2 linked regions of the Rhizobium sp. SSA_523 genome follow. The main gene of each other region encodes a partner of the protein of the gene in region 2 in a complex. Links are inferred from orthologs where the notes say so. Each region holds a gene or a part of one and is shown on either strand. Other genes may lie near its edges. The genes, in order: ccmB and ccmE.

Region 1 (15,052 bases), 2.3 Mb from region 2 along the record:
CAGACGCTTGCCGGCATTCTGAATGCCGAGGAGCACCAGGACGGAACGATCTCCGTCGATATGGGCCCGCCGGTCTTCGAGTGGGACAGGATCCCGCTTTCGGAGGAGTTCTACGATACAAGCCGGATCGAGCTGCAGATCGGGCCGATCGATAATCCGGTGCTGCACTCGCCCTCGGCCATGTCCATGGGCAATCCGCACGCCGTCTTCTGGGTCGATCGCGACCCCATGAGCTTCGAGCTGGAGCGGTTCGGGCCGCTTATCGAGAATCACCCGATGTTTCCGGAAAGGGCCAATATCACGCTGGCGCAGGTCGTGACGCCGACCGAGCTTGTGACGCGGACCTGGGAGCGGGGGGCCGGGCTGACGCTTGCCTGCGGTTCGGCCGCCTGCGCGGCGGGCGTTTCCGCGGCAAGGACCGGGCGCACCGGCCGCAACGTCGACATCATCGTGGCGTCCAGCCCGGGCCGCGGCAGACTCGCCATCGAGTGGCGGGCCGACGATCACGTCATCATGACGGGCCCCGCCGAATGGGAATGGTCGGGCAGGCTTGACCCCGCAACCGGCGAATTCGTGCGCGACGGCCAGGCCGAGGCGCTGGCGCAGTGAGTGGCGTCGACATCATCACCTTCGGCTGTCGCCTCAATACCTATGAATCCGAGGTGATGCGCATGGAGGCGGAAAAGGCCGGGCTCAACAATGCCGTCCTCGTCAATACCTGCGCGGTCACCGGCGAGGCGGTCCGCCAGGCGCGCCAGGCCATTCGCCGCGCGCGGCGCGACAATCCCCATGCGCGCATCATCGTGACCGGCTGCGCGGCCCAGACGGAGGCGGCCACCTTCAGCGCCATGCCGGAGGTCGATGCCGTTCTCGGCAATGAGGAGAAGCTGAAGGGCGCATCCTACCGCGCCTTGCCGGATTTCGGCGTTTCTGCGGAAGAAAAGCTGCGCGTCAACGACATTATGAGCGTCAAGGCGACGGCGCCGCAGATGGTCGACCATATTGACGGGCATGTGCGTGCCTTCATCCAGGTGCAGAACGGATGCGACCATCGCTGCACCTTCTGCATCATCCCTTATGGCCGTGGCAATTCCCGTTCGGTTCCCATGGGCGCCGTGGTCGAGCAGGCGCGGAAACTGGTGGAGGCCGGCTATTGCGAGATCGTGCTCACCGGCGTCGATGCCACCAGCTACGGCGCCGACCTGCCGGGGCAGCCGACGCTTGGCCTGCTGGCCAGGACCTTGCTGAAGCAGGTGCCGGACATTCGCCGGCTGCGTCTCTCCTCCATCGACAGTATCGAGGCCGACCGTCATCTCCTCGATCTCTTGGCCGACGAGCCGCGATTCATGCCGCATCTGCATCTCTCCCTGCAGCATGGCGACGACATGATCCTGAAGCGGATGAAACGGCGCCATTCCAGTGCCGATGCGCTGGCCTTTTCTGAAACAGTGCGCCGGCTGCGGCCCGACGTGACCTTCGGTGCCGATATGATCGCCGGCTTCCCGACGGAGACCGAGGACATGTTCGGCAATGCCCTGCGCCATGTCGAAGACTGCGGCATCGCCTTTCTCCATGTCTTTCCCTATAGCCCGCGACCGGGAACGCCGGCCGCGCGCATGCCGCAACTCGACCGGTCTTTGATCAAGGAACGGGCGGCGCGGCTTCGCGTTCAGGGAGAGGCCCTGCTTGCGGCCCATCTTGGCCGCATGGTCGGGACGCGGCAGACCATCCTTGTGGAACGCAATGGTTTTGCCCATACCGACAATTTCTCGCTGGTCGCGGCTCCGCATCTGTCGCCGCGGGATCTGGTGCCGGTGACCATCACGGGCCACAATGGCAAATATCTGACAATGCAGGTCGACGCTGCCGCCGCAGCGTGACGGAACGGATCATTCATGGCGCTGGGGTTCATCAAGAAGGTTTTCTCGTTCGGCAAGGATAAGCCGCAGGACGAGGATCACGCGGAGAAGGGGCTTTCGCCGGAGGACCGCGCGGCGCTCGCCGCCGAAACCGAACCGCATGCGCGGGACGAGGACCTGCCGGTGGCCGCTATCGATCCGGTGGCCGAGATCGAGATGGAAACGGCCGGGGGTCCGTCAGATGATGGCGCGGCGGATGACGAGCCTGCGCTTCTTGCGCCTGCCGACATGCCGGGTGAGCTGGGCATGGTTCCCTTGTCGCTCCTGCAGGCCGAGGCGGAAGAAGATGTCGCCGTCGAGGTGCTATCCCCCTCTGAGGGGGGTGACGCGTCCGCTGCGGTTTCCTCTTCCGCGACCGAAGCGGAAACACCACCGCTGACTGCCGAACCCGCCCTTCCCAAAGGCTTTGCCACCCGTCGCCAGGAAGAGCCGGTGGTGGAGGCCGTGGCCGCGCCGAAGCTCACCTGGTTCCAACGTCTGCGCCAGGGCCTGTCGCGAACCTCCTCGCAATTGACCGGCCAGATTTCGGCGCTCTTCACCAAGCGCAAGCTGGACGAGGCGACGCTTGAGGAATTGGAAGACCTGCTGATCCAGGCGGATCTGGGGGTCGAGACGGCCATGCGCATCACCGATAGCCTCTCGTCCGAACGCTATGGCAAGGATGTCACGGGCGAGGATGTCTCGCGCATCATGGCCTCGGAGATCACCAAGGTGCTTACTCCTGTAGCAAGGCCGCTGGAGCTCGATCTCTCGCACAAGCCGCATGTCATCCTGGTGGTCGGCGTCAACGGCACCGGCAAGACGACGACGATCGGCAAGCTGGCCGCCAAGCTGTCAGGCTCGGGGCTGAAGGTCATGCTGGCAGCCGGCGATACCTTCCGTGCTGCTGCCATCGAGCAATTGAAGATCTGGGCCGACCGCACCCAGTCCGAGTTCATCGGCACGAAGCTCGGTGCGGACGCGGCGGGACTTGCCTATGATGCGTTCGAGCAGGCGAGGGCAAAGCGCTGCGACGTGCTGATCATCGACACGGCGGGACGTCTGCAGAACAAGGCCGAACTGATGGCGGAGCTGGAAAAGATCGTCCGCGTGCTTGGCAAGCTCGATCCGGAGGCGCCGCACACGGTTCTCCAGACGCTCGATGCGACGACCGGCCAGAATGCCATGAACCAGGTGGAGATCTTCCGCAATGTCGCCGGTGTCGGCGGCCTGATCATGACCAAGCTGGACGGCACGGCGCGCGGCGGCATTCTCGTTGCCATCGCTGCCAAGCACAAGCTGCCGGTCTATTTCATCGGCGTCGGCGAAGGAATAGAGGATCTCGAGCCCTTCGAAGCCCGGGAATTCGCGCAGGCGATTGCCGGCGTGACGCATTGATGCCACAGAATGCGCGTTTGCATCGCCCCATCATCAGCCAAAGGTAAGTACCAAGACCATGCAGAGCCTTGAAAGCGATACGACGCCGACGCCGCAGGAGAAAGCCCATCCCGGCTTGAAATTTGCGCTGGAAATCGGCCCTTTGCTGGTGTTCTTCTTCGCCAATCTGCGCGGCGAATGGCTTTTGGAGCGGTTCCCGTCCCTGTCCGTTCTCGGCGGGCCGCTTTTGGTGGCGACCGGGCTCTTCATGTCGGCAACGGTTCTTTCGCTGATCGTGTCGAAACTGGTCTTCAAGCATCTGCCGATCATGCCCTTCGTGTCCGGCATCGTCGTGCTGGTCTTCGGCGGGTTGTCGATCTGGCTGCAGGACGAGATCTTCATCAAGATGAAGCCGACCATCGTCAACAGCCTCTTCGGCGTGGCGCTGCTCGGCGGTTTGTTCTTCGGCAAATCGCTGCTCGGTTACGTGTTCAATGCCGCCTTCCAGCTGACGGATGAAGGCTGGCGCAAGCTCACCCTCCGCTGGGGGATCTTCTTCCTGTTCCTGGCCGTTCTGAACGAGGTGGTCTGGCGCAATTTTTCCGATGATGTTTGGGTGAACTTCAAGGTCTGGGGCACGATGCCGATCACCATCATCTTCACGCTCGCGCAGATGCCGCTGATCATGAAACATTCGCTTGATCCGAAGACCGAGGATCGCAAGTGAGCGTTGCGGAGTCCCTGCGGTATCAAAGGCACGTCTCGTTCTGGTTTTGGGTCGCTCTCGCCATTCTGGTGGCGCAGATCCTGGTCGAATATGCGATGGGCCGGCTGTGGATCTGCGCCTGCGGCGAGATCAAACTCTTCGAACCGGGCGTGAACACGCCGGGGAATTCCCAGCATCTGGCGGATTGGTATACGCCCTCGCACATCATCCACGGCTTTCTCTTTTACGGACTGGCCTTCCTGGTGCTGCGCCGCGCCTCGTTTGCCAAGCGCCTGGCGCTCGCCACCTTCATCGAGGCTGTCTGGGAGGTTCTTGAAAACTCGCCGATCATCATCAACCGCTACCGTTCCGCCACCATGGCAATCGGTTACGAGGGCGACAGCATCCTGAACTCCGCCATGGACACCGTTTTCATGGCCGTCGGCTTCCTGTTTGCGGCGCGCGCGCCGGTCTGGCTGACGGTGCTGGTGGCAATCGTCTTCGAGGTCTTTACCGGCTGGCTGATCCGCGACAACCTCGCGCTCAACGTCCTGATGCTGGTCTGGCCGGTGGATGCGATCAAGGCCTGGCAGGCCGGTGTCTGACGGATCTCAGGATCCGGCCGCGCCAAGGGCCTTTTCGATGGCCGGCAGCAGATCCTCCGTCACGCTTCGCTCGTCGAAGGGGCCGACACGCTTGTAGAGGATCGTGCCGTCGGGGGCGACCAGATAGGTCTCCGGGATTCCGTAGACCCCCCAGTCGATCGCCGCCTTACCGTTGGGATCGACTCCGATGGCGGCATAGGGATTGCCCAATTCGCCGAGAAAGCGCAGGGCATTGTCATTGCGGTCCTTGTAGTTGATCCCGACGACGGTCAGCCTTTTGTCCCTGGCCAGTTCGGAGAGAAGCGGATGCTCCTGCCGGCAGGGGACGCACCAGGAGGCAAAGACATTCACAAGCGCAAGCTTGCCGCGAATGGCCTCATCCGTGAGCGGCGGCGTCTGCGAGCCGTGGAGCGCCGGCAGCGAGAGCGAGGGGGCCTGCTTGCCGATCAGCGCCGAGGGGATGGAGGAGATATCCAGCCCGTTCACATCCTGATCATACAGCATCTTGCCCGCAATCGCCGCAAAGAGAGCGAAGATCACCAGAGGTATGAGGGCAAGCGCCCTGAGGGAACGCCGCGGTGCCGGGCTGTCTGCATCAAGTTTCATGGCGCCGCTGTTTCACTTGGATCGGTTGCCGGAGAAGAGGGACGGCCAGGAGACGGCTGAGAGGCCGTGGCGGGTGCGGCCGAACGGCGGCGGAGACCGGCTGCTTCGAGTGCGGCCAGTTCACGGCGCCGCGCCCGACCGTCGGACCATGTCCACAGGACGAGGGACAGGATGGTGACCGCCGTGATGGCATAGGAGGCCAGGATGTAGAAGGCGTGACTCATGCCGATCCGCCTCCCTGGCCTGCCATGCGGGCCGCCATGCGCCGCTGCGTGGCGACGCGCCGCCGCCAGATCTCGTTGCGCATCGCCATGATGTGCAAGGTGAAGAAGAGACAGGTAAAGGCCGTCGCCATGATCAGCAGGGGCCAGAGGAATTCCGCGTCGATCGTCGGTCCGTCGATCCGGATGACGCTGGCCGGCTGATGAAGCGTATTCCACCAGTCGACGGAAAACTTGATGATCGGGATGTTGACGAAGCCGACAAGGATCAGCACCGCCGATACGCGGGCTGCCCGGGACGGGTCGTCCATGGCCCGGTTGAGCGCGATCAGGCCGAGATACATCAGGAAGAGGATGAAGACCGAGGTCAGCCGGGCATCCCAGACCCACCAGGTTCCCCACATGGGCTTGCCCCAGAGCGAGCCGGTGACGAGCGCGATCAAGGTGAAGGCGGCCCCAAGCGGCGCTGCGGCCTTGTGGCTGACATCGGCCAGCGGATGGCGCCAGACCAGGGTGCCGATGGCCGAAAGCGCCATGACCGTGTAGCACATCATCGAGAGCCAGGCGGCCGGCACGTGGATATACATGATGCGGACCGTGTCGCCCTGCTGGTAATCGCCCTGCGTTGCAAAGGACAGTGTCAGACCGAGCACCAGCAGGATGATCGTCAACCCGGCAAGCCAGGGCAGCACGCGTTCGGCAAGGGCCAGGAAGCGTGTCGGATTGGCAAGATCGCTGAACTTGCGGATGGCTAGGCTCTGATTCATAGGGTTCCTCTAAAACAGGGCCGGGAGCCCGCCTTGATTCTAGTCAATCGCCGGCATTGCGCAACGCCAGTGCGGCGCCCGCCGGGCCAAGGACGGCAAAAAACATCGTGATGGCGGTCAGAATAAGGAAAGGCGGCAGGAAGGGCGCAGGATCCTCCACGGCGGCATAGGTGGCGCTCACGCCGAAGATGAGCACCGGAATGCACAGCGGCAGAACCAGGATCGATACCAGCAATCCGCCGCGCGGCAGGGTCACGGCCACGGCGGCGCCCACCGCTCCGATGAGGGTAAGCGCCGGCGAGCCGACGAGGAGGGTGAGCATGCAGGCGCCAATGGCCAATTCGTCCATGTTCATGAACAGGCCGAGCAGCGGCGAGGCAATGACCAGGGGAAGCACATTTGCCAGCCAGTGGGCGAGGCATTTGACAAGGATGGTGAGAACCAGCGGGTTCTCCTGCATCAGGAGGAGATCCAGCGAGCCATCGTCGCGATCGGTCTGGAACAGGCGGTCGAGGCCGAGCAGGGCTGCCAGCAGGGCCCCGATCCAGACGATGGCCGGGCCGATGCGCGCCAAAAGATTGAGATCGGGCCCAACGCCGAAGGGAATGACCGCAACCACGGTCAGAAAGAACAGAATGCCGATCAAGGCGCCGCCGCCGGCGCGGATGGAGAGTTTCAGGTCGCGCAGGAGAAGGGCGGTCATCGATCATCTCCTCCGGCGAAAATACCCCCCTCTGCCCCGCCGGGCATCTCCCCCTCCATTCCGGCAAAGGCGAAGCCCTTCATCTCCAGCCGGTGGCGCGCTTTGAAATCGAGAGGCTGGTGCGTGGCCGCCAGAACCAGTCCGCCCGTGGCCAGATGCGTCCGGATGAGCTGGCTGAACAGCGCCTCGGCGCCGACATCGAGCGCTGCTGTGGGTTCGTCGAGAAGCCAGACCGGGCGGTGGGCCACCAGAAGCTTGGCAAAGGCCATGCGGCGCTGCTGGCCGGCCGACAGATAGCCGAAGGGGAGGTGCAGGATGCTGCGCAGTTCCACCCTATCGGCGGCCTCGTCAACGCCAATGCCCTGGCGGCCCGGCCGGTCGCCCAGGCAGTCCTGCCAGAAAGCGAGATTTTCCTTGACCGTCAATTCCGGCTTCATCGCATTGCGGTGGCCGAGATAATGGCAGGCTTCGCAGGCCGGCACGGCCTCGGACACGCTGTCATCCTGCCAGTGGACGCGGCCGGCGGCGGGGCGAATCAATCCGGCAATCACGCGCAGAAGCGTTGACTTGCCGCTGCCGTTGCGGCCGGTCAGCAAAAGCGCCTCGCCAGCGCCGATGTCGAAGGAAACCTGTGAGAAAATCAGATCTTCGCCACGCCGTGCTGCGAGGTTTTCCGAAAGGAGCCGCATCAGGGTTACCTTTGATTTGCCATTCCCGCAGAGGTGGGAAAAAAATCTGCCGAACGATGCCGTCACCGTCTGGAACAGTTCTTAGAAATTATCTATAAGCTTCGCAACCACGCCAGCGGCCGGCGTGATTTTCACTTTGCGCCGGACCTGAAGAATCTTCTTCTCGTGCGGACAGCGGAAATGGTCGTACCCGCATCCTGATGTGCAAGAAGTGCATAGGCGTCCGCACGCGCGTGTTGGCTCTGATATCAGCGGGGTTGTTTCCGTGACAAAATCTCTCGACAGCTTTAATTGCCGGTCGGTCCTGACCGTCGATGGCAAAGACTATGTGTATTTCAGCCTGCCAAAGGCGGAAGCCAATGGTTTGGCCGGCGTATCCAAGCTTCCCTTCTCGATGAAGGTGCTTCTGGAAAATCTGCTGCGTCACGAAGACGGCCAGTCTGTCACCAGGGAGAATATCCTGGCCGTGGCCGAATGGCTGACCAACAAGGGCAAGGTTGAAAACGAGATCGCCTACCGCCCGGCCCGCGTCCTGATGCAGGATTTCACCGGTGTTCCGGCCGTGGTCGATCTTGCGGCCATGCGCGACGCAATGGTGGCGCTCGGTGGCGATCCGGAAAAGATCAATCCGCTGGTTCCCGTCGATCTCGTCATCGACCATTCCGTCATCGTGGATGAATTCGGAACGCCGACCGCCTTTGCCAAGAATGTCGAGCTGGAATACGAGCGCAATGGCGAGCGTTACCGCTTCCTGAAATGGGGCCAGCAGGCCTTCAAGAATTTCCGCGTCGTGCCGCCCGGCACCGGCATCTGTCACCAGGTCAATCTGGAATACCTCGGCCAGACGGTCTGGACCAAGGATGAAGACGGGGAAACCATTGCCTATCCGGATACCTGCGTTGGTACCGACAGCCACACGACCATGATCAATGGTCTGGGCGTGCTCGGCTGGGGCGTGGGCGGCATCGAGGCGGAAGCGGCCATGCTCGGCCAGCCGGTCTCCATGCTTCTGCCGGAAGTCGTCGGCTTCAAGCTGACCGGCAAGGTCAAGGAAGGCGTCACCGCCACCGACCTGGTGCTCACCGTCGTGCAGATGCTGCGCAAGAAGGGCGTGGTATCGAAATTCGTCGAATTCTTCGGCCCGGGCCTCGATTCCATGTCGCTTGCCGACCGCGCGACGATCGGCAATATGGGACCGGAATACGGCGCGACCTGCGGCTTCTTCCCGGTCGATGGCGAAACCATCAACTATCTCACCATGTCGGGCCGCACGAAGGACCGCATTGCGCTGGTCGAAGCCTATTCGAAGGCACAGGGCATGTGGCGCGAAGGCGATGGCTCCGACCTCGTCTTCACGGATACGCTGGAACTGGATCTCGGCGATGTCGTGCCGTCCATGGCAGGCCCGAAGCGTCCGGAAGGCCGCCTGGCCCTCGAAACCATCGCGCCGAACTTCGCGACCGCTCTCGAGACCGATTACAAGAAGCCCGGCCAGCTCGACAGCCGTTATGCCGTCGAAGGCACGGATTTCGACCTCGGCCATGGCGATGTGGCGATTGCCGCCATCACCTCCTGCACCAATACGTCGAACCCGAGCGTACTGATCGCGGCCGGTCTCCTGGCCCGCAATGCTGTCGCGAAGGGTCTGAAGTCGGCGCCCTGGGTCAAGACCTCGCTGGCACCGGGAAGCCAGGTGGTTGGCGAATATCTCGCCAAGTCCGGCCTGCAGGACTCGCTCGATGCGCTTGGCTTCAACCTGGTCGGCTTCGGCTGCACCACCTGCATCGGCAATTCCGGCCCGCTGCCGGCACCGATCTCCAAGACCATCAACGACAAGGGCCTGATCACCGCCGGCGTCCTGTCGGGCAATCGTAACTTCGAAGGCCGTATCTCGCCGGACGTGCAGGCCAACTACCTGGCCTCTCCGCCGCTGGTCGTTGCCTATGCGCTGGCCGGTACGGTGCAGAAGGACCTGACGACCGAGCCGCTCGGGCTGGACCAGAATGGTCAGCCGGTCTTCCTCAAGGATATCTGGCCGACCTCGCACGAGATCCAGGAATTCATCCTGAAATACGTGACCCGCGAGCTCTACGAGACCAAATATGCGGATGTCTTCAAGGGCGACGTCAACTGGCAGGCAGTTCAGGTGCCGGCCGGCCAGACCTATGCCTGGGACGACGGCTCGACCTATGTGCAGAACCCGCCCTATTTTGTCGGCATGGGCAAGACCGGTGCCGGCCTCTCCAATATCCGGGGCGCGCGGGTTCTCGGCCTCTTCGGCGACAAGATCACCACCGACCATATTTCGCCTGCCGGTTCGATCAAGGCGGCATCGCCCGCCGGCGCCTATCTGATGGATCACGGCGTCGGCGTGGCCGACTTCAACCAGTATGGTACCCGCCGCGGCAACCATGAAGTGATGATGCGCGGCACCTTCGCCAATATCCGCATCCGCAATTTCATGCTTGGTCCGAACGGCAAGGAAGGCGGCTACACGGTCCACTATCCGTCGAAGGAAGAGATGTCGATCTACGATGCGGCCATGAAGTACAAGGCGGAAGGCGTTCCGCTGGTGATCTTCGCCGGCGTCGAATACGGCAATGGTTCCTCGCGTGACTGGGCGGCCAAGGGCACCAACCTTCTTGGCGTGCGCGCTGTGATTGCCCAGTCCTTCGAGCGTATCCATCGCTCCAACCTGGTCGGCATGGGAGTTGTGCCCTTCGTGTTCGAAGAAGGCATGAACTGGCAGTCGCTGGATCTGAAGGGTGACGAGACCGTGACCATCGAAGGTCTCGACGGCGAGATCAAGCCGCGCGAGTGGAAGACGGCAAAGATCACCTATGCCGACGGTACGGTGAAGGAGATCAAGATCCTCTGCCGCATCGATACGCTCGATGAAGTCACCTATGTCAACAATGGCGGCATTCTGCAGACGGTTCTGCGCGATCTGGCCGCCTGAGCCGGCGCCTGATCGGCTTCAAGATCTCGGAAGGGATCGTGACGCCTGCTCTGATGATTTGTCAGAAATACAGCCGCCGGGACTTGCGCCCGGCGGCTTTTTCGTGCCCGCTGCTGCGGCAGGACGCATCCTCACGTCTCACCCGCTTGTGACTTCCGATTGATGGCCGATATGCTCTAAGTTCGCGCAACCCGAACCCGCTCCCGCAACGAAGACCTGTGATGCCTGCCAGAAACGGAAAACTCATGTGTGTATTGCGCGGCCTTGGGCTGCCGCTTTTGCTGTGTGCCGGCGCAGGCATGGTTCAGGCTGGTGATGTCCGCACGCCCAAGGGCGTGGTCGAATTGTTCACGTCCCAGGGCTGTTCGTCCTGTCCGCCGGCCGATGAAGCGCTGAAGAAGCTCGTCCAGCAGGGCAATGTGGTCGCCTTGGCCTACCATGTCGACTACTGGAACTATATCGGCTGGAAGGACACGCTGAGCTCGAAGGAAAATACCGAGCGCCAGTATGGCTACGCCCATTCCATGGGGCGAAGCGGGGTCTATACGCCGCAGGCCATCATCAATGGGCGCCAACACGTCTCCGGGGCCGATCTTTCCGCCATCAATGGTGCAGTGGAGGACATGACGGCCAAGGGCGCCGGCATGAGCATCCCTGTCAGCATCAGCATGAAGGGAGACGAGATGTCGATCGAGGTCGGCGCCGGCCAGGGCCGCGCCGATGTGGTCGTCGCCTATTTCACCAAGAAGGAAGAAGTCGCTGTTGAGCGCGGCGAAAACAGCGGCCGCACCGTCGAATACTGGCACAGCGTCTACGATGTGCAGACGGTCGGCATGTGGGATGGCAAGCCGTTGAAGATCACTCTGCCCGCCAAGGCGCTGGGCCGATCGAAGAAGGACGGCTGCGCGGTCCTGTTGCAGACCTCCAGCCCGACCGGCGAGCCCGCTGCGATCATCGGTGCAACCCTGGTCATGGCCGGGCGCAAGCGAGACGACTGAGATCCTCGGCGATCTCGTCTACACGCAAGGTATCGGGCGTCACCCGCTTTGCCAGCGCAAAGCCTGCGCCGAGCGCCAGAGGCAGGTTCTATATCGGGAGGGAGGGAATGGTCCGGCCCCAGGCGATGGGGGCTGGGGGTAAGGTCAACGCTCGAGACCGGACCGAGTCTGGCGCACCGCGCCAAACCATGTCTGACGCATCAGCGCCAAACGAGATCTGCAGAATGCAAAAGAAATCCGGCGCTGTTTTGACCGAATTCAGGCCAAAAGCAGACAGTGTGTCGGAACGTGCGAAGAGGGCCGAGGCGGCGGGCATTGCGCGCCGCGGCGTCTTCCTCCCCTTGCATTTTGAGCCCAGTCGGGCACACTGTCATGAAATTGTTGCGAGGCTTCGGAATCTGAATGACTGACCAGCCGGATTTAACCGGGCGCGGCACTTCTTCGGGAAATGTCGTCGTCGAACTCCACCAGTACCGGCAAAGCCTGGATCCTCTGCCTGTCACCTTCCACCGTCGAGAACTGGATGCCATTCTCAGGATCTACGGTCGCATGGTCGGCGAGGGCGAGTGGAAGGACTATGCCATCGATCACATGAAGGAGAAGGCGGTCTTCTCCGTCTTCAAGCGATCGGGCGAAATGCCGCTCTTTCGGATCGAGAAAAACCCCAAGCTTTCGGCGAAGCAGGGCGCCTATAGCGTGATCAACACGCATGGCATGATCCTGAAACGCGGCCACGACCTTCAGCAGGTGTTGAAGGTGTTCGACAAGGTCCTGAAACTCGTCGAGTGATCGAAATTCCGTCTTTGAAATGCTGATGTCATCGCGCCCCCGCCAAGACCGCAAGCTGCCTATTCTGATCATCCTGCATCAGGAACGCTCCTCCCCCGGGCGCGTCGGCCAGATGCTGGTGGAAAAGGGCTACCCGCTCGACATTCGTCGCCCCGTTCTGGGCGATCCCCTGCCGGAAACGCTCCGGTCCCATGCCGGCGCCGTTATCTTCGGCGGCCCGATGAGCGCCAATGATCCCGAGCCTTTCGTGAAGCAGGAGATCGACTGGATCTCCGTGCCCCTGCGGGAGAACAAGCCGTATCTGGGCATCTGTCTCGGCGCGCAGATGCTGGTGAAGAATCTCGGCGGCAGCGTCGCGCCGGAGAAGGGCGACCTGACGGAAATCGGCTGGTATGCGCTGCACCCGACCGAGCACGGCCGGCTTCTGATGCCTTGGCCACGCATGGTCTACCACTTCCACCGCGAGGGGTTCAGCCTGCCGCGTGGCGTTCAATTGCTGGCAAAGGGCGATGCCTATCCGCATCAAGCCATCCGCTACGGGGAGAATGCCTGGGGCGTGCAGTTCCATGCGGAGCTGACGCGCGCCATGATGCATAGCTGGGTTGTCCGCGGTGCCGAGCGCTTTACCCTGCCCAATGCCCAGCAGGGTCGAGAGCATCTGGAGGGGCGGATGATCTTCGATCAGGCGCTGCGCAACTGGCTGTGGGCTTATCTGGACATGGTGTTTGACCGGCAGAGCCTGCGGGACAGTGCCGAGGTGCCGAAGCCGGCCTATTCCCCAGCCTGACCTGCCAGGGGTTTCAGAACTGCGCCATCAGGGCGTCGACGGCGCGTCGAGACTGTCGATCTTGCGCAGCTTCGGAAAACGCGCCGCCCAGATCACCGCCACCGCCAGCGTGCCGAAACCGCCAATCACGACGGCAGGCACGGCTCCGATCAGATGCGCCATGGTTCCGGCGCGGAACTCGCCCAGCTCGTTGGATGCGCCGACAAAGACCATGTTGACGGCATTGACGCGGCCGCGCACTTCATCCGGCGTCCACAGCATGATGAGGCTTTCGCGGACATAAACGGAAATCATGTCGGATGCGCCCATCAGCATCAGGGCAGCGATGGACAGCCAGACGGTCTGCGACAGGCCGAAGATGACGGTGGCCGCGCCGAACAGCGCGACCCCGACAAACATGAAGACGCCGGCGCGATGTTTGATCGGATAAGCGGCCAGCAGAACGGCAACGACGATCGCTCCAATGCCTGGCGCGGCGCGCAACAGGCCGAGCCCCCAGGGACCGAGTTCGAGAATGTCGCGGGCAAAGACAGGCATCAGCGCCACGGCCCCGCCGAGAAGAACCGCGAAGAGATCCAGCGAGATGGCTCCCAGAACGACCTTTTCGCTCCAGATGAACCGGAAGCCGGCCAGGATCGTCTGTAGGTTGACCGCTTTGGAACCCTGGCGCTGCATTGGCTTAGGGATGCTGACGATCAGGATCGCGGCTGCCAGCATGAAGGCCAGCGCTACCGTATAGGCAATGGTGGCGCTGGCGCCGTACAGCAGGCCGCCGGCCACCGGGCCGAGGATCGACGCCGTCTGCCAGGAGGATGAATTCCACGCCACGGCATTGGGAAGGGCATGCTCCGGCACGAGATTGGGCGCCAGCGATTGCACCGCCGGCCCCATGAAAGCCCGTTCTATGCCGAACACGATGAGAATGCCGAAGACCGGCCAGGGGGAAAACGTCCCCGTGACCGTCAAAGCGAGCAGAGCCGCCGTGCAGAGGCCGCCGAGAAACAGGCAGACCGCCACGATGGCGCGGCGATTATACCGGTCGGCGACGGTTCCGGTCACGAGGATCAGCAGCAGCGAGGGCAGAAACTGAAACAGGCCGATCAGGCCGAGATAGAGCGTATTGCCGGTGACGTCATACATCTGCCAGCCCACTGCGACGCTGACGATCTGGATGGCGAAGGCTGCCAGGAACCGACAGAAGAAGAAGCGGGCATAGGAGGAGTAGCGGAAGGCGGCGAAGCGGTCATCGGATGCAGGAATGGACATCAGCATTGCTTTCCGCGGGGCGCCGAAAAAGGCCATGGCGCCCGTCTTCGCGTGAAACGGACCGGTTGGGGCCGACAGAACTGATCCAACAGGCCGAACTCCGCTTTAATTATGATTCGCCAGAGGAAAGCCTCAGCACTTGCCGCTTAAGTCGCCAATGTCTACATGTCTGTCAACTGAGAAATGGAGACTTGGATGCTCGCGCTGTTTCAGACCATCGACCTGGCCTTGAACCTGTATACATGGGTGCTCATCATCAGCGCCATCTTCTCGTGGCTCTACGCCTTCAACGTGATCAATTCGAGCAACCAGTTCGTCAACACGATCGGGACCCTGCTTTACAACCTGACCGAACCCGCATTGCGGCCGATCCGCCGTGTCATGCCCGATCTGGGCGGCATCGACATTTCGCCGATCATCCTCCTGCTCATCATCTTCTTCATTCGTTCGCTGATGTGGACGACCATCGTCCCGGCGCTGATGTGAGAGCGGCGGCCTGTGCGCTTGCCGGGCATATCCGCCTCAGCATACGCCTGATGCCCGGCGCGTCCCGCAATGGCTTTGACGGGCTGGATGCTTCAGAGGATGGCGGGGCCTATCTCAAGGCGCGCGTGACGGCCATTCCGGAAGATGGAAAGGCCAACAGGGCTTTGATCGAGCTCCTGGCCAAGCAGCTGCGCG
Region 2 (15,057 bases):
AGAGCGGCAAGCATCTCCTGAACGTCATCAACGATATCCTCGACATGTCGAAGATCGAGGCCGGCCACATGGTCATCCACCGCGAAAGCATCGACCTTGCGCCGCTGATCGAGGAGAGCGTTCGCCTGACCTCCATACAGGCGCAGGAGAAATCGGTGGCCGTCACCCAGCGCGTGGATGCCGGCCTGAGCATGCTGGGCGACAGGCGCGCCATGAAGCAGATCTTCCTCAACCTGCTTTCCAATGCGGTGAAATTCAACAATGAAGGCGGCCGGGTGGAGCTGCGCGCCCGCAAGAGCGAGGCCGGTCTCTGGCTGGTGATTGCCGATACCGGCATCGGCATTCCGAAATCGGCCCTCGGCAAGATCGGCCATCCGTTCGAACAGGTGCAGAGCCAATATGCCAAGAGCAAAGGCGGCTCGGGACTGGGCCTCGCCATCTCCCGCTCGCTCGTCTCGCTGCATGGCGGCACCATGCGCATCCGCTCGCGGGTGAACAAGGGCACCGTCGTCGCCCTGTTCATTCCTCAGTCGGCCGAACCTTGCCGGAGAGACATGCCTGAAACACGGAGCGAACGGCTTTTGACCTCCGCTTGATTTCCGCTTCCACAAGCTTCAGGGTCGGCTGATCGGCCGCCGTGCAGAGGCGCTCGATCAGGCCGGCTGGCGCATCCTTCTCATCGAAATCATTGCCCACGCACAGGCGGATGATCTGCGACAATTCGGTATAGAAGGACAGCGCGGAGACGCAGGTGTCCAGATCGTCGGCGCTCAACAGGGCCTGGCCATGGCGGCGAAGGGCCGTGGCCGTACCGCTTTCGGGCTGGGATCCCGGCGTCGGATCATTCGCATCCGGCGCGACAAGCCGCGCATATTGCGCCAGAAACTCGATATCGATCAGGCCGCCGGGGATGAGTTTCATGTCCCAGCCGCTTCCCGGCGGCTTCTCCTTTTCGATGAGCGCGCGCATGTCCGCGACATCGGCGGCGATTTTTGCCCGGTCGCGCGGCGCTGCCAGGGTCTCGGCGATCACCGCCTCGGCCTCCTGCACCAGACTTGGCTCGCCGCACACCATGCGGGCACGGCTGAGGGCCATATGCTCCCAGGTCCAGGCCTCTTCCTGCTGATATTTGCGAAAGGCATTGATGCGCGTCGCGACCGGCCCCTTATTGCCGGACGGCCGCAGCCGCAGATCCACTTCGAAAACGATGCCTTCGGCGGTCGGGGCCGAGAGGGCGGCGATCAGGCGCTGGGTCACCCGCGTGAAGTAGCGCGAGGCATCGATCGGCTTGGCGCCGTCGGAGCCCTGCGCCCCCTCCTCGTAATCATAGAGCAGAATGAGATCGACATCCGATCCAGCCGTCAGCTCGTAACTGCCGAGCTTGCCCATGCCCATGATCGCCACGCGCCCGCCCGGGTAATCGCCATGCGCCTGCGCCATCTCGTCCAGCACGGCCGCAAGCGCCTGCTCGATGACGAGATCGGCGAGATCGGTAAAGGCGCGGCCGGCCTGTGTGCCGCTGATGGCACCCGTCAGAAGCCGGATGCCGATCAGGAAGCGCTGCTCGGCCGTGAAGATCCGCAGGCGGTCGAGACTGTCCTCATAATGCCGGGCGCCGCCGACAAAGGTCTCCAGGCGCTCGGCCAGGTAATAGCGCGTCGGGATCTCCGCCATCAGGCCGGGGTCCAGCATGCCGTCGAAGACATGCGGCCGGGCGGCGATGATATCGGCCAGCCGCGGCGCCGCCGCCATGATCATCACCATCAGCGACAAAAGGCCTGGATTGTTGCCGAGGAGCGAAAAGAGCTGGATGCCGGCCGGCAGGGCCTTCAGGAAGCCGTCAAAGCGCAGCAGCGCATCATCGGCGCGCTTGCTGCGACCGAAGGCGGTGAGAAGATCCGGCATGAGTTCAGTCAGCCGCTCGCGCGCTTCCACCGACTGGGTGGCGCGATAGCGGCCGTTATGCCAGGTGCGGATGACGCGCGACATGTCGGCCGGGCGTTCGAAGCCGAGCCTGGACAAAGTGTTCAGCGTCTCCGGATCGTCGTTCTGGCCGGTGAAGACGAGATTGCCCTCGCCGGCGGAGAGCTTGGCCTCCTGCTCGAAGAGCTCCGCATAGCGCCGCTCGACGAGACGCAGCACCTCGACCAGCCGGTCGCTGAACTGCGCCGTATCGGCGAAGCCCAGCATATAGGCGATGCGTTTCAGCTCGGTCTCGGTTTCCGGCAGCCGGTGCGACTGCTCGTCCCGGACCATCTGGATGCGATGCTCCACGTCGCGCAGGAACCAGTAGGCCTTTGTCAGCTCGCTGGCGATGTCGGGGCGGATCCAGCTTGCCTCGGCCAAAGCGGCAAGCGCCTTCTCCGTCTGGCGCTGGCGCAGATCCGGCATCCGCCCGCCAGCGATCAGCTGCTGCGTCTGAGCGAAGAATTCGATCTCGCGGATCCCGCCCCGGCCGAGCTTGACGTCATGGCCCTTGACTGCGATCGCGCCATGGCCCTTATGCGCATGGATCTGCCGCTTGATCGAATGAATGTCGGCAATGGCCGCATAGTCCAGATATTTGCGATAGACGAAGGGCACCAGCTGGCGCAGGAAGGCCTCGCCCGCGTCGAGATCGCCCGCCATGGGCCGCGCCTTGATATAGGCGGCGCGCTCCCAGTTCTGCCCCCGCCCCTCGTAATAGATCAGCGCCGCTTCCATCGGCACCGCAAGCGGGGTGGAGCCGGGATCCGGCCGCAGGCGCAGGTCCGTCCGGAAGACATAGCCGTCTCCGGTGCGCTCCTGCAGGATGCGGATCAGCCGCCGCATCATCCGGCCAAAGAATTCCGTCGCCTCCAGCTTGTCGGCAACGATACCGGCCTCGGGATCGAAGAAGATGACGATATCGATATCGGAGGAATAATTGAGCTCGCAGGCGCCGAGCTTGCCCATGCCGAGCACGATCAGGCCGGAGCCTTTCGAGGGTTGCGCCGGGTCGTGCAGGGACAGCTTGCCGGCCTGATGCTGGGCGAGCAGAAGATGGTCGATGGCCGCGGCGACCGCGGCATCGGCAAGCCGTGTCAGCCAGCCAGTCGTCTCGCTGGCCTTGAACAGCCCCGCCAGATCCGCCAGAGCGAGAAGGAAACTGACGCGCGCCTTGGCGCGTCGAAGCGCCGCCATGACCTCGCTCTCGCCGGGAAGACTCCCATCGCCTGAGGGCCTCCAGCAGTCGCGGGCTGTCGTCACCGCCCTTTCCAGCAAGGTCTCGAAAGGCTCTGCCAGAACATCGGCGACCATGGCCGGCCGCAGGCTGGCAAGCTCCCTGAGATAGGGAGAGAGCGACAAGGCGGCGCAGAGAAAGTCCCGCATCACGCCGGCTTCGGCCAGCATCTCGGCCACCGGCGGCTGATCCGCGGCAATCTCCCGAAGCGTTGCGAGTGCCGCCTTCGCCTCCGTCTGATTGAACGGCTTCAACCGGTTCTCGCGCAGATCCGCCAGGCGTCGCAGCGACATTTCGTGCCTCCTCTCCAAACTCCCTGCCCAGACTCCCTGGCCAGACTCCCTGCACAGACTCCCTGAGAGTCTGTCGACCCCGAACCCATTTAGGACCTTTGGGCGGGAAAGACCATGCTTGCCGTCAGGCCCGGCTGTGGCGCCGCATCGCCATGGGTGGAGGAAAGCTCCAGGCGACCGCCATGCAACTCCATCACCGCCTCCACCAGGGCCAGGCCGAGGCCCGTGCCGGGCTTGGAGCGGCTTTCGTCGAGGCGGACGAAACGCTTGACCACTTCGGCGCGCTTATCGGCGGGAATGCCGGGGCCGCTGTCGCAGACGGCAAGCCGCAATCCGTCTTTCGTCGCCTCAAGCCTCACCTCGATCGGCTTGTCGCTGCCGCTGTCGGCGGCGTATTTGATCGCATTGTCGAGGAGGTTGAAGATTGCCTGGCCGATAAGCTCGCGATTGCCCTGCACCGACAGGCCCGGTTCGATGCGCGTCGTCAGGGAAAGGCCCGCCTCTTCGGCCACCGGCTCGTAGAGTTCGGCACTGTCGGCGGAAATGGCGGAGAGATCGATCGTCGTCATCTCGGCGGCGATGGAGCCGGCCTCGACGCGCGAAATCATCAAAAGCGCGTTGAAGGTGCGGATCAGCTGGTCGGATTCGGCGATAATGCCCTCCAGCGCCATGCGCCTTGCATCCGGCCCCTCCTCGGCCAGGGCGTCGGCGGCCTTGTTGCGCAGCCGGGTCAGGGGCGTCTTGAGATCATGGGCGATATTGTCGGAGACCTGGCGCAGGCCTTCGTTCAGCCGTTCGATGCGCTCCAGCATGGAATTGAGGGATTCCGACAGCCGGTCGAACTCGTCGCCGGAGACCCCCACCGGCAGGCGTTGCGACAGGTCGCCGGCAATGATCTTCGTGCTGGCCGCCGACATGCGATCGATGCGTTTGAGCGCATTGCGGCCGATGCCGAACCAGATGATCACGGCGCCGAGACCCATGATGGCCAGCGCCACCATCAGCGCCCGGCGCACGATGCCGCGGAAGCGGCCCGGCTCGCCGAGATCCCGGCCGACCATGACGCGCAGGCCATTGTCGAGAAAGAAGACGTTGGCGGTGGCCATATGGGGGCGCGGCGGGCCGGTTTCGGTGAAGGGGTCGTAATGGAAGGGTCGTGCCGTCCACCCCTCCCGTGCCAGAACGCCGGGCTCGACGGTCGCGACATTGCCCGCCAGCATTTCGCCGGTCGGGCTGGCAATGACGTAGAGATTGGCGCCCGGCTGGCGCGCGCGCCGTTCCATGGTGCGCAGCAGAAGATTGATGCCGCCGCGCTCATAGGCGGCCCGGACCTCCGAGCTTTCCTGCATCACGCCCTCGCGCACCTGCTGCGCCAGAAGCCGCTCCGACATGGCCGTGACATAGACGACGAGGAAGGCGGCGCAGAGCGCGAACAACAGGATGTAAAGCGCCGACAGGCGAACTGTCGTCGAGCGCAGCACGATGCGGATGCGGCTCATTCTCGGCCTATCCCAAATCTCGATGACAGGAACCTGTTGCGTGGGACCGGAGGCCTTCATCCGACGTGGGCCGCATACCGCAGAGCGATGCTCCCGCATCAGTCGAGGATTGCAACAAAGTCGGTGAAGGAAATCCGGCCCATCCGGAGGACCGGGCGCTCTTGGCCTCCGGGCGTCGTCGAAAATCCGCGCCGGACCGATGGGTCCGACTGTGGTTTTCTCCTCGCCGCAAACCAAAAATCGCTCCGGCGCAATCGGTTTCCATCATCGACATTCGGTATTATCCCTCGTCCTTGATCATATAGCCGGCACCGCGAATGGTCTTGAGGAGCGGCTTGTCGAACTCCTTCTCGATCTTGGAGCGCAGCCGCGACACATGGACGTCGATGACATTGGTCTGCGGATCGAAGTGATAATCCCAGACATTTTCAAGGAGCATGGTCCGCGTCACCACCTGCCCGGCATTCTTCATCAGATATTCGAGAAGCCGGAATTCGCGCGGCTGCAGCAGGACCTCCTTGCCCCCGCGGCGCACTTCGTGCGACAGCCGGTCGAGTTCGAGATCGCCGACGCGATAGACCATTTCCTGCTCGGGCGTGCCCTTGCGCCTGCCCAGAACCTCGACGCGGGCCAGAAGCTCGCTGAAGGCGTAGGGTTTGGGCAGGTAATCGTCGCCGCCGGCGCGAAGCCCGGTCACCCGGTCGTCCACCTGGCCAAGCGCCGAGAGGATCAGGACCGGCGTGTTGACGCCGCGCTTGCGCAATTCGCTGATCACCGCAAGCCCGTCACGACGCGGCAGCATGCGATCGATGACCATCACGTCATAGGCATTTTCCGACCCCATGAACAGGCCGCTATCGCCATCGCTCGCATGGTCGGCAACGATGCCCGCCTCGCGAAAGGCTTTCGTCATATAGGCCGCAGCTTCGAGATCGTCTTCAATCACCAGAATCTTCATATGCGGGAGAATAGACTCGGCCTGAGCCTGATTGAAGCTGGAATCGTCGGCTGTGTGGATTTGGGGTGCATCCGTCTGCATGTCTGGAAGCTCCTGATCATTAGAGCGGAGGACGATCTGAAAAAGGCGCCGGGCCAAGCCCGGCCCGACGCCCTTTGACTGTTCAGACGCGGCAATCAGCCTTCATTGATCGGCAGGGCCATGAAGCGGCTGCCGCTCTGCGATTCGACCTGGAACAAAGCGCGGGTGCGGCCATCCTTGCGGGCAGCCTCCAGCGCCTTGCTGATATCGGCGGCGGAAGTGACCTGCTGGTTGTTCACCGAGGTGATCTTCTCGCCTTCGCGCAGGCCCTTGGCAGCGGCTTCCGAGGACGGATCGACATCGGTCACGGACACGCCGGTGCCGTCATCGGCGGGCGCAACGGTGATGCCGAGATCGGCCAGGGCCTTTTCACTGGCCGGCTCGTTATCCGGCTGGGCTTCGGTGGTTTCCGCCTTGGTTGCCTCGTCGCTGGCCAGGTTGCCGAGCATGACGGGAACGGATTCGGACTTGCCATTGCGCCAGACCGACACATCGATCTTCTTGTTCGGGCCGATGGCGGCCACCTTCTTGGCCAGATCGCGGGCATCCTTGATCGGATCGCCATTGACGGCGGTGATCACGTCGCCCTGCTTGATGCCGGCCTTGGCGCCCGGGGAGTTCTCCTGCGGGGCAACGACGAGCGCGCCCTTGGCTTCCGCAAGGCCGAGCGATTCGGCGATATCCTGGGTGACCGGCTGGATCTGTACGCCGAGCCAGCCGCGCTCCACCTTGCCGTCCTTCATCAGGTCGGCGATCACATCCTTGGCGGTCGAGGCGGGAATGGCAAACGCAATGCCCACATTGCCGCCCGAGGGCGAGAAGATGGCGGTGTTGATGCCGACGACCTCGCCTTCCAGGTTGAAGGTCGGGCCACCGGAATTGCCGCGGTTGACGGCCGCATCCACCTGGATGAAATCGTCATAGGGGCCGGAGCCGATATCGCGCCCGCGGGCCGAGACGATGCCGGCGGTCACCGTGCCGCCGAGGCCGAAGGGATTGCCGACGGCCACGACCCAGTCGCCGACGCGGGTCTTGGCGTCATCGGCGAATTTGACATAGGTGAAGGTCCGCTTGGCATCGACCTTCAGCAGCGCAAGATCGGTGCGGCTGTCGCGGCCGACGAGCTTGGCATCCAGTTCCGTTCCGTCGTTCATCACGACCGTATAGGCCGAGCCGTCGGACACGACGTGGTTGTTGGTGACCACATAACCGTCCTCGGAGATGAAGAAGCCGGAGCCCTGGGCGACCGGACGCATGAAATGCGGACGGTTGGGATCGCGCTGGGCGCGGTTCCGGCCCTCACCCTGATCGCGATTGCCGGGCATCTGGCCGCCGAATTCGCGGAAGAAGCGCTTCAGCGGATGATCGTCCGGAAGGTCATCGAAGCCGCGGCCGCCGAAATTGAACGAGAAGCCGTTGCCGTTCTCGTCGGAGACCGGCGTCGCGTCGGACTTGACGCGCACGGAGACAACGGCGGGCGAGACGGCGCCGACGACATCGGCAAAGCTTGGGACCTGCGGTGCTGCAACCGTTACCGGATCGGCAAAGGATTCGTAGACCTGGGCGGGGATGCCGGTCGAAAGCATCACAGCCGCGAGGCCGGCGACGGTCGTTCCCTTCAACACGGTTTTCAGAGAGGGGCGTCCGATCTTGCTCATGGATCAATACCTTCTTTTCATCACGTTCAGACTGGAGGGCCGGTTCGTCTGGACTGGCCGGCGGCGGTGGATGACGCAAGATATAGGGAGCGCCACCTTAACTGCACGTGTCTGGGTGGTGAAAACTTCGTAATGTTCGCAAAGACCGGAGGGGATGGGCCTTATTCCTCGAGCAGCCGGTCCAGCCTTGCCTGCTCTTCCGGCGTCAGCAATTGCTCCGGTCCGCGCCGCGTGCGCCGCTTCCGGATCATTACCAGCACGGTGCCGGCGCCGATCACCAGCAGGAAGGCGGGTGCGGCCCACAGCACCAGCGTCCTTCCGCTCAGCCGCGGCTTCAGCAGCACGAATTCGCCATAGCGCGAGACGACATAGTCGATGACCTCGCCATCCGTATCGCCATCGACGATGCGTTCGCGCACCAGCAGCCGCAGATCCTTGGCAAGCTCGGCATTGGAATCGTCGATCGACTGGTTCTGGCACACCATGCAGCGCAGCTGCGCCGACAGATTGCGCGCCCTCTCCTCAAGGACCGGGTCCTTCAGCACCTCGTCCGGATTGACGGCGAGCGCCGGCAGCGGGGTGAGCAAAAGGCCAAGGGTGAGGATTGCCGAAGAGATCCCCCGTCTGGCCTGCGGGCCATCGCCTCCACGAGGGGGGCGACAATCAAAGGCATCCGCAACCTCCCTTTCATGGGGAGGGGTCGGGGAGAAAAATCGTCTCGTCATTCCGCCGGCTCCATCGTCGATGCCTTGACCGGCTTCGCGCGCCTGGCCGGCGCACCCACCCTCAGGCGGCGGTCGGAGAGCGAAACCATGCCGCCCACCGTCATCACCAGCGCGCCGCCCCAGATGCACAGGATCCAGGGCTTCCACCAGATGCGCACCACGATGCCGCCATCGGCCATCGGGTCGCCTAGCGAGACATAGAGCTGGCTCAGGCCGAAAGTCAGGATCCCGGCTTCGGTGGTCGGCATGCGGCGCGCGGTATAGATGCGCTTGGAGGACCAGACATCGGCAACGGCGACGCCGGCGCGGCTGACGGTGAAATGGCCGCGTTCCTCGCTGAAATTGGGGCCGACAGCCTTGCGCATGCCGTCAAAGACCAGGCTGTATCCGCCCGCTTCGACCGTCTCGCCCTGCCGCATCTCGACGACCGTCTCGCTCTCGAACGTCGTCACGGCGACGATGCCGAGCAGGGTCAGGCCGAGCCCGAAATGCGCGAGCGCCGTGCCGAAGGCGGAGCGCGGCAGGCCCGAAAAGCGCGCCCAGGCGGTTTTGAAGGCCAGTTTGCCGAAGCCGGCGCGGTACCACAGATCCGTCAGCGCCCCGAGCATCAGGAAAAAGGCGAGCGCCAGGCCCAGCCCCGCCAGCACCGGTCCGCCGTTTTCGGCATAATAGAGGCCGAAACCAGCCAGCAGCGACAGGCCCGCGGCGCCATACAGCCGCTGCAGGGCGCCGAGCAGATCGCCGCGCTTCCAGGCGAGCAGCGGCCCGAAGGGCACCGCCAGCAGAAGCGGCAGCATCAACAGGCCGAAGGAGAGGTTGAAGAAGGGCGCGCCGACCGAGATCTTCTCGCCCGTCAGCGTTTCCAGCACCAGCGGATAGAGCGTGCCGATCAGGACGGTCGCCGTCGAGACCGTGAGGATGAGATTGTTGAGAACGAGAGCGCCCTCGCGCGAAATGGGGGCAAACAGGCCGCCGCTCTTCAGCTCCGGCGCTCGCCAGGCAAACAGGGCGAAAGCCCCGCCGACGAAGAGGCTGAGAATGGCGAGAATGAAGGTGCCGCGCGTCGGATCGGTGGCGAAGGCGTGAACCGAGGTGAGCACGCCGGAGCGCACCAGGAACGTGCCGAGCAGCGAAAGTGAGAAGGTCAGGATGGCGAGCAGCACGGTCCAGATCTTCAAGGCCTCGCGCTTTTCCATCACCAGCGCCGAATGCAGGAGCGCCGTGCCGGCGAGCCACGGCATGAAGGAGGCATTCTCCACCGGATCCCAGAACCACCAGCCGCCCCAGCCGAGCTCGTAATAGGCCCAGTAGGAGCCCATTGCGATGCCGGCCGTCAGGAAGGTCCAGGCGGCCAGCGTCCAGGGCCGCACCCAGCGCGCCCAGGCCGCGTCGATCCGGCCCTCGATGAGGGCGGCGATGGCAAAGGAGAAGCAGACGGAAAAACCGACATAGCCAAGATAGAGAAGCGGCGGATGCACGGCGAGCCCGGGATCCTGCAGGACCGGGTTCAGGTCCTGGCCCTCGGCCGGCGCCGGCGAGAGGCGGGAGAAGGGATTGGAGGTCAGGAGGATGAACAGCAGGAAGGCCGAGGCGATCCAGGCCTGGACGGAAAGGACGGTCGCCCGCAGACTGTCCGGCAGGTTGCGCCCGAACACCGCCACCATGGCGCTGAACAGGACGAGGATCAGGAGCCAGAGCATCATGGAGCCTTCGTGATTGCCCCAGACGCCGGAAAGCTTGTAGACCATCGGCATCAACGAATGCGAATTCTCCCAGACATTGCGCACCGAGAAATCCGACACGGCATAGGCCCAGGTCAGGGCGGCAAAGGAGAGGCCGACGAGACAGAGCATGGTGAGGGCGCCCACCGGCGCCAGCGCCATCAGTGCTGCATCCTTTCGGCGCGCGCCCACAAGCGGCAGGACGGCGAGCAGCAGAGCGGTCGCCAGCGAGAGGACCAGGGCATAATGTCCGATCTCGATGATCATCGGCCCGCCTCCTGCGGATCCTTCCAGACGCCCTTTTCCTTCAGGCGGTCGGCCACGTCCTTCGGCATGTAATTCTCGTCATGCTTGGCAAGCACGCTGTCGGCGACAAAGGCATGGGCGGCGGTGAACTGGCCTTCGGTGACCACGCCCTGCCCTTCGCGGAAGAGATCCGGCAGAATGCCGGTATAGCTCACCGGCACGCTGTCGCTGCCATCGGTAACGCGGAAACTGACTTTCGAGCCCTCGTCGCGTCTGACCGATCCCTCCTCCACCAGACCGCCCAGGCGGATACGGGTGCCGGGCGCGATCTCGGCCTTGGCGAGGTCGCCGGGCATATAGAAATAGGCGATCGACTGGCTGAAGGCGAACATGACGATCAGCACCGCGGCCAGGATGAAGCTTATGCCGCCGGCAATCACGGCAAGCCGTTTCTGTTTGCGCGTCATTGTCCCGTTCCCTCCCGCACCTGGCCGGGCGCCCCGTCCGGTCCGGCATCCGCCGCTCCGCCTTGCGCATTCCCCATATCGATCCGCATCTCGCGGGCCAGTTCCGTCAGCCGCGCCCGCTCGGGCCCATCGGCGCCGAAGGTCTTCAGGCCTCGCTCCAGGGCGGCTTGCGCCTCCGCCTTGCGGCCGAGAACGGCATAGGAGCGGACGAGCTGCAGCCAGCCGTCGATATTGGCCGGTTCGTCCTTCAGCCGCGCGGCAAGGCTTGCGACCATGCCGTCGATCATCTGCCGGCGATCGGCCGGCGAGAGCGCAGAGGCATTGGCCAGCGCTTCGGCATCCGGACCGGCCAGAGGCTTCTCTCCGGTTCCGCCGGAGGACGGCGCAGTGCCGCCATTGCTGAGAATGTGTTCCTCCACCAGATCCGCCCAGGCCGCACCCGGCGGCGAATCCGCGGCGATCGACCGGAAGGCGGCAAGCGCTTCCGGCTTGCGCCCGCTCTGCTCGAGTGCCAGCGCGACATAGAAGCGGGCCCGCATATTGCCGGGGTCGAGCGATGCGGCCTTTTCGAACAGGCTCTGCGCCTCGTCGATCACGACGCCGTCGCGGCCGGCCACCAGGGTCTCGCCAAGACCGGCCAGGCGCTCGGGCGTCTCGCCCAGAAGCGCGATCGCCCTGCGATAGGCCATTTCGGCATCGCCGAGCCGCATGCTGCGGAAATAGATGGGCGCCAGGAGATCCCAGCCGGCGCCGTCTTCCGGGTTCTGCGCCAGATGCCGTTCGGCCTTGGCGACCAGCAGCGCCATATTGCTGCCGGGGTTTTCCAGCCGTGCCGCCAGCGGCTGGTCCGGCAGGCCGGGCTGGCCGAGCATGAGGTACAGACAGAGGCCGACGGCCGGCAGCACGACAACGATGGCCGCGAAAGCGCGGGGATGGCGGCGGCTCTGGCTTGCGGCGGCGGGCGCCTCGCCGGCAGACCCATCCGGCATGGCAGCGGCACTGGCAGCTGCAGAGGCAGAGGCAGCGGGACCGGAATCGGCGCTGACGGCCAGCAGCCGGCGGCCGATCTCGGCCCGGGCATAATCGGCTTCCTGTGCGCCGATCAGGCCGAGCTCGCGGTCGCGGCCGATCTCGCGCAACTGGTCGCGATAGACGGCAGCCTCATCGGCCGCCCCCGCGGCGACGGGATCTCGCGCCTTCATCAGCGGCGCCAGCAGCACTGCAGCCACGGCAGCGGTCAAAACAGCGAGAGCGATCCATAAAATCATGCAGGCCAAATACTTCAAGCGGGCTCGCATTCCAATCGGAAGCGGAGCGATGACACGAAATTGAGGCGTTTCGCCGCAAGTTTCCGGTCCCTTTCTCGCCGCTTGCCAAGGTCCCGGCCTTGATTTGCGTCAATTGCAGGGGATCGGCCCGATCCGTCAGGTCAAGGGAGTCCAGGAACCGTCGTCGTTGCGGCAGCCCGCGCCGCGCAGCTTGGTCTCGCGCCCGCCAACCGTCAGCGTATGGGTATATTGCCGGCAGTTCTGCGAACCGACCTGATAGGGCGCGGCGGCAACCACCTGGCCCGTCACGCCGCTGCCTGCCCAGGGAACCGGCTGGCCGACACCGGCACTTTCCAGCGCCCGATATTCAGCCTCCAGCGCCCGCTGCCGGTCGCTGTCGCTGAGCTTGAGGCCGGAGCGGCCGACCATTCCGCCCTGCAGCGCCGCGATATATTTGGAAGATGGCGAGGCCGCGCGGGAGAACAGGCCGCCGCCGCTGTTTGCGCCGCCCGTGGTGCAACCGGACAGCAGGGCTGCGGCAAGCATCGTCACCAGAACAAAGCTATGAGGGCGAATGCGCATTCTTCTCCAACCGTCTCAAGACAAATGACGGGCCCCTCCCGCAAGGGTTCCCGGTCTAGCTGCGTCCACCCCCCCTTTTAACGGTTTGGCCGCAAAGGTCGAGGCCGAAAGAGCGCCTGCCAACAAGAACTCATCGTGATCTGGCGCGAGCTCGGCGTGATGCAGGAAGGCCTTCCAAGATCCGGCTGCCGGTTCTCCGGATCGGGCACCGATCCCGATACCGCTCGCGCTCCCGCTCCCGCTTCCGATCAAGCGAGGCGTGCCTACACCGACGCCCAAATGCGCTGGCCGGATGCGCTAGCCATTGTCCATGGCAATGCCCGGAAGCGTCAACAGCGCCTTCAGGCCGCCGCGTTCGCCGCGCGTCAGTTCGAAGCGGCCCTGATATTCGCGCGTCACCTCGCCGACGATGGACAGGCCGAGCCCGGTTCCCGGCTTGCTTTCGTCCAGCCGGCGACCACGCTTCAGCGCCTCCTTGATCTCCGCCGGCGTCAGGCCCGGGCCATCATCCTCGACGGTGATCTCCACCCAGTGGCGGCGCGGCCCCTCGGCGCCTTCCGGTGCCGGCGCGGCCGAAACGCTCAGCCAGACCACCGAGGCGGAATGGCGCGCGGCATTTTCCAGGAGATTGCCGACCGTCTCTTCCACATCCTGCTGTTCCATGGCGAGCGCCAGGCCGGCGCTGGCGGCATGCAGCTGGAATTCCTTTTCCGGATTGAGACGGCGCATCACGCGGATCAACCGCTCGATCACCGGCTCCACCTCGGTGCGGGCCAGAAGCGATTCGCGCTGGGCGGCGATGCGGGCGCGGTTGAGATAGGATTGCACCTGGGCCTGCATGGCCTCCGCCTGGCTGCGCACCACATCGGCCTGCGGCTTTTCCAGAAGCCGCGCCTCGTTCAACAGCACGGCAATCGGCGTCTTCAGCGAATGGGCGAGATTGCCGACCTGCATGCGCGCCCGCTCGACAATGCGCCGGTTGCTGTCGATGAGGGCGTTCATTTCCACGGTCAGCGATTGCACCTCGCGCGGAAACTCGCCCTCCAGCCGCTCCATCTCGCCGCGCCGCACCCGTTCGAGGGCGCGGCGGGCATCGGCCAGCGGGCGCAGGCCGAAGAGGATGGCAAGACCGTTGACGACGAGGCTGAGCAGGCCGAACACCACCAGCGCGATATAGAGGCTGCGGGTGAAGGCCTGGATATCGCCGTCGACGATGTTGAGATTGCCGGACACGCGGAACCGCGCCGCGCGGCCTTCGCTGTCCAGAACCACTTCGGTCTCGGCCACCAGAACATGGTTTCCGAAGGCGTCATAGGTGGGATAGAAGCGTTCGTAGCGGTTGTTGAAGGGAACGGTGAGGATGGACGGCACGGCGATGTTGGAAACGCCGAGCGACGAGGAGGAGAGCGGCGTCGCGGCGAAGGTGCCGAGAGGCTCGACGATCCAGTACCAGCCGGTCTCGGGCTGCGAGAAGCGCAGGTCGCCCAGCTGCGGATTGCCGTTCAGGCTGTTGTCGTCGCCGATGGTGATCGAGTTGATGACGTTGTAGAGCTGCGCGCGCAAAAGATCGGTAAAGGCGCGCTCGGCGGATTTGGCATAGAGCGCCGAGATGACCAGCGCGATCACCACGAGGGCGACGGCCGACCAGAGGGTTGCCAGCAGGAGAACGCGGGCAGTGACCGATCTAATGACCATCGGCAGGCGCTTGCATGCGATAGCCGAGACCGCGCACCGTCTCGATCAGGTCGACGCCGATCTTCTTGCGCAAGCGTCCGACAAAGACCTCGATCGTGTTGGAATCGCGGTCGAAGTCCTGATCATACATGTGTTCGATCAATTCGGTACGCGACACCACCTGGCCCATATGGTGCATCAGATAGGATAGCAGGCGGAACTCATGCGATGTGAGTTTCAGCGTAACCGAATTCACCGTCGCCTTGGACGCCTTGGTATCGAGGCGCACCGGCCCGCAGACGAGCTCGGAAGAGGCGTGGCCGGCGGCCCTGCGAATGAGCGCCCGCACGCGCGCCAGCACTTCCTCGACATGGAAGGGCTTTGCCACATAGTCATCGGCGCCGGCATCGATCCCGGCCACCTTGTCGCTCCAGCGATCGCGTGCCGTCAGCATCAGCACCGGCATGACTTTGCCGCCTTCGCGCCATTTCTCGACGACCGTAATGCCGTCCATTTCCGGCAGGCCGATATCGAGGATCACTGCGTCATAGGGTTCGGTATCGCCGAGGAAATGCCCTTCCTCGCCGTCAAAGGCCTGATCGACCACATAGCCGGCCTCTTTCAGGGCATCGGCCAGCTGGCGGTTCAGGTTCTCATCATCTTCAACGACCAGTATGCGCATC

What was found.
Region 1: the proteins of ccmE (region 2) and ccmB are in contact, whole or in part, in a solved structure (PDB 8CE8), measured with the Escherichia coli proteins. The link is inferred for Rhizobium sp. SSA_523 from one-to-one orthologs.

Annotation. Positions count from the first base shown.
Region 1 is NZ_CP129382.1:2,517,200-2,532,251, reverse strand. Bases 5,054-8,047 are described here. They hold ccmB (heme exporter protein CcmB), read right to left. Parts: upstream 6,884-8,047; coding sequence 6,224-6,883; downstream 5,054-6,223. Other genes in these bases: acnA (aconitate hydratase AcnA), read left to right, coding at 7,838-8,047; ccmA (heme ABC exporter ATP-binding protein CcmA), read right to left, coding at 6,880-7,572; QTJ18_RS20380 (heme ABC transporter permease), read right to left, coding at 5,413-6,180; QTJ18_RS20390 (DsbE family thiol:disulfide interchange protein), read right to left, coding at 5,054-5,192. In the rest of the region: dapF (diaminopimelate epimerase), read left to right, coding at 1-609; tRNA (N(6)-L-threonylcarbamoyladenosine(37)-C(2))-methylthiotransferase MtaB, read left to right, coding at 606-1,880; signal recognition particle-docking protein FtsY, read left to right, coding at 1,896-3,296; QTJ18_RS20400 (septation protein A), read left to right, coding at 3,355-4,002; QTJ18_RS20395 (DUF2585 domain-containing protein), read left to right, coding at 3,999-4,586; more of QTJ18_RS20390, read right to left, coding at 4,593-5,053; more of acnA, read left to right, coding at 8,048-10,531; QTJ18_RS20360 (DUF1223 domain-containing protein), read left to right, coding at 10,777-11,529; QTJ18_RS20355 (DUF2794 domain-containing protein), read left to right, coding at 11,932-12,318; QTJ18_RS20350 (glutamine amidotransferase), read left to right, coding at 12,338-13,105; QTJ18_RS20345 (MFS transporter), read right to left, coding at 13,133-14,371; QTJ18_RS20340 (YggT family protein), read left to right, coding at 14,555-14,857; QTJ18_RS20335 (DUF167 family protein), read left to right, coding at 14,908-15,052. UniProt on the Escherichia coli protein: Required for the export of heme to the periplasm for the biogenesis of c-type cytochromes.
Region 2 is NZ_CP129382.1:246,434-261,490, reverse strand. The notes cover bases 9,126-12,124. They hold ccmE (cytochrome c maturation protein CcmE), read right to left. Parts: upstream 10,851-12,124; coding sequence 10,401-10,850; downstream 9,126-10,400. Other genes in these bases: ccmI (c-type cytochrome biogenesis protein CcmI), read right to left, coding at 10,847-12,118; QTJ18_RS09495 (heme lyase CcmF/NrfE family subunit), read right to left, coding at 9,126-10,404. Also shown: QTJ18_RS09525 (PAS domain-containing sensor histidine kinase), read left to right, coding at 1-596; QTJ18_RS09520 (bifunctional [glutamine synthetase] adenylyltransferase/[glutamine synthetase]-adenylyl-L-tyrosine phosphorylase), read right to left, coding at 520-3,495; QTJ18_RS09515 (sensor histidine kinase), read right to left, coding at 3,585-4,994; QTJ18_RS09510 (response regulator transcription factor), read right to left, coding at 5,275-6,033; QTJ18_RS09505 (Do family serine endopeptidase), read right to left, coding at 6,129-7,691; QTJ18_RS09500 (cytochrome c-type biogenesis protein), read right to left, coding at 7,853-8,416; more of QTJ18_RS09495, read right to left, coding at 8,413-9,125; QTJ18_RS09480 (RT0821/Lpp0805 family surface protein), read right to left, coding at 12,275-12,700; QTJ18_RS09475 (sensor histidine kinase), read right to left, coding at 12,998-14,395; QTJ18_RS09470 (response regulator transcription factor), read right to left, coding at 14,385-15,056. UniProt on the Escherichia coli protein: Heme chaperone required for the biogenesis of c-type cytochromes. Transiently binds heme delivered by CcmC and transfers the heme to apo-cytochromes in a process facilitated by CcmF and CcmH.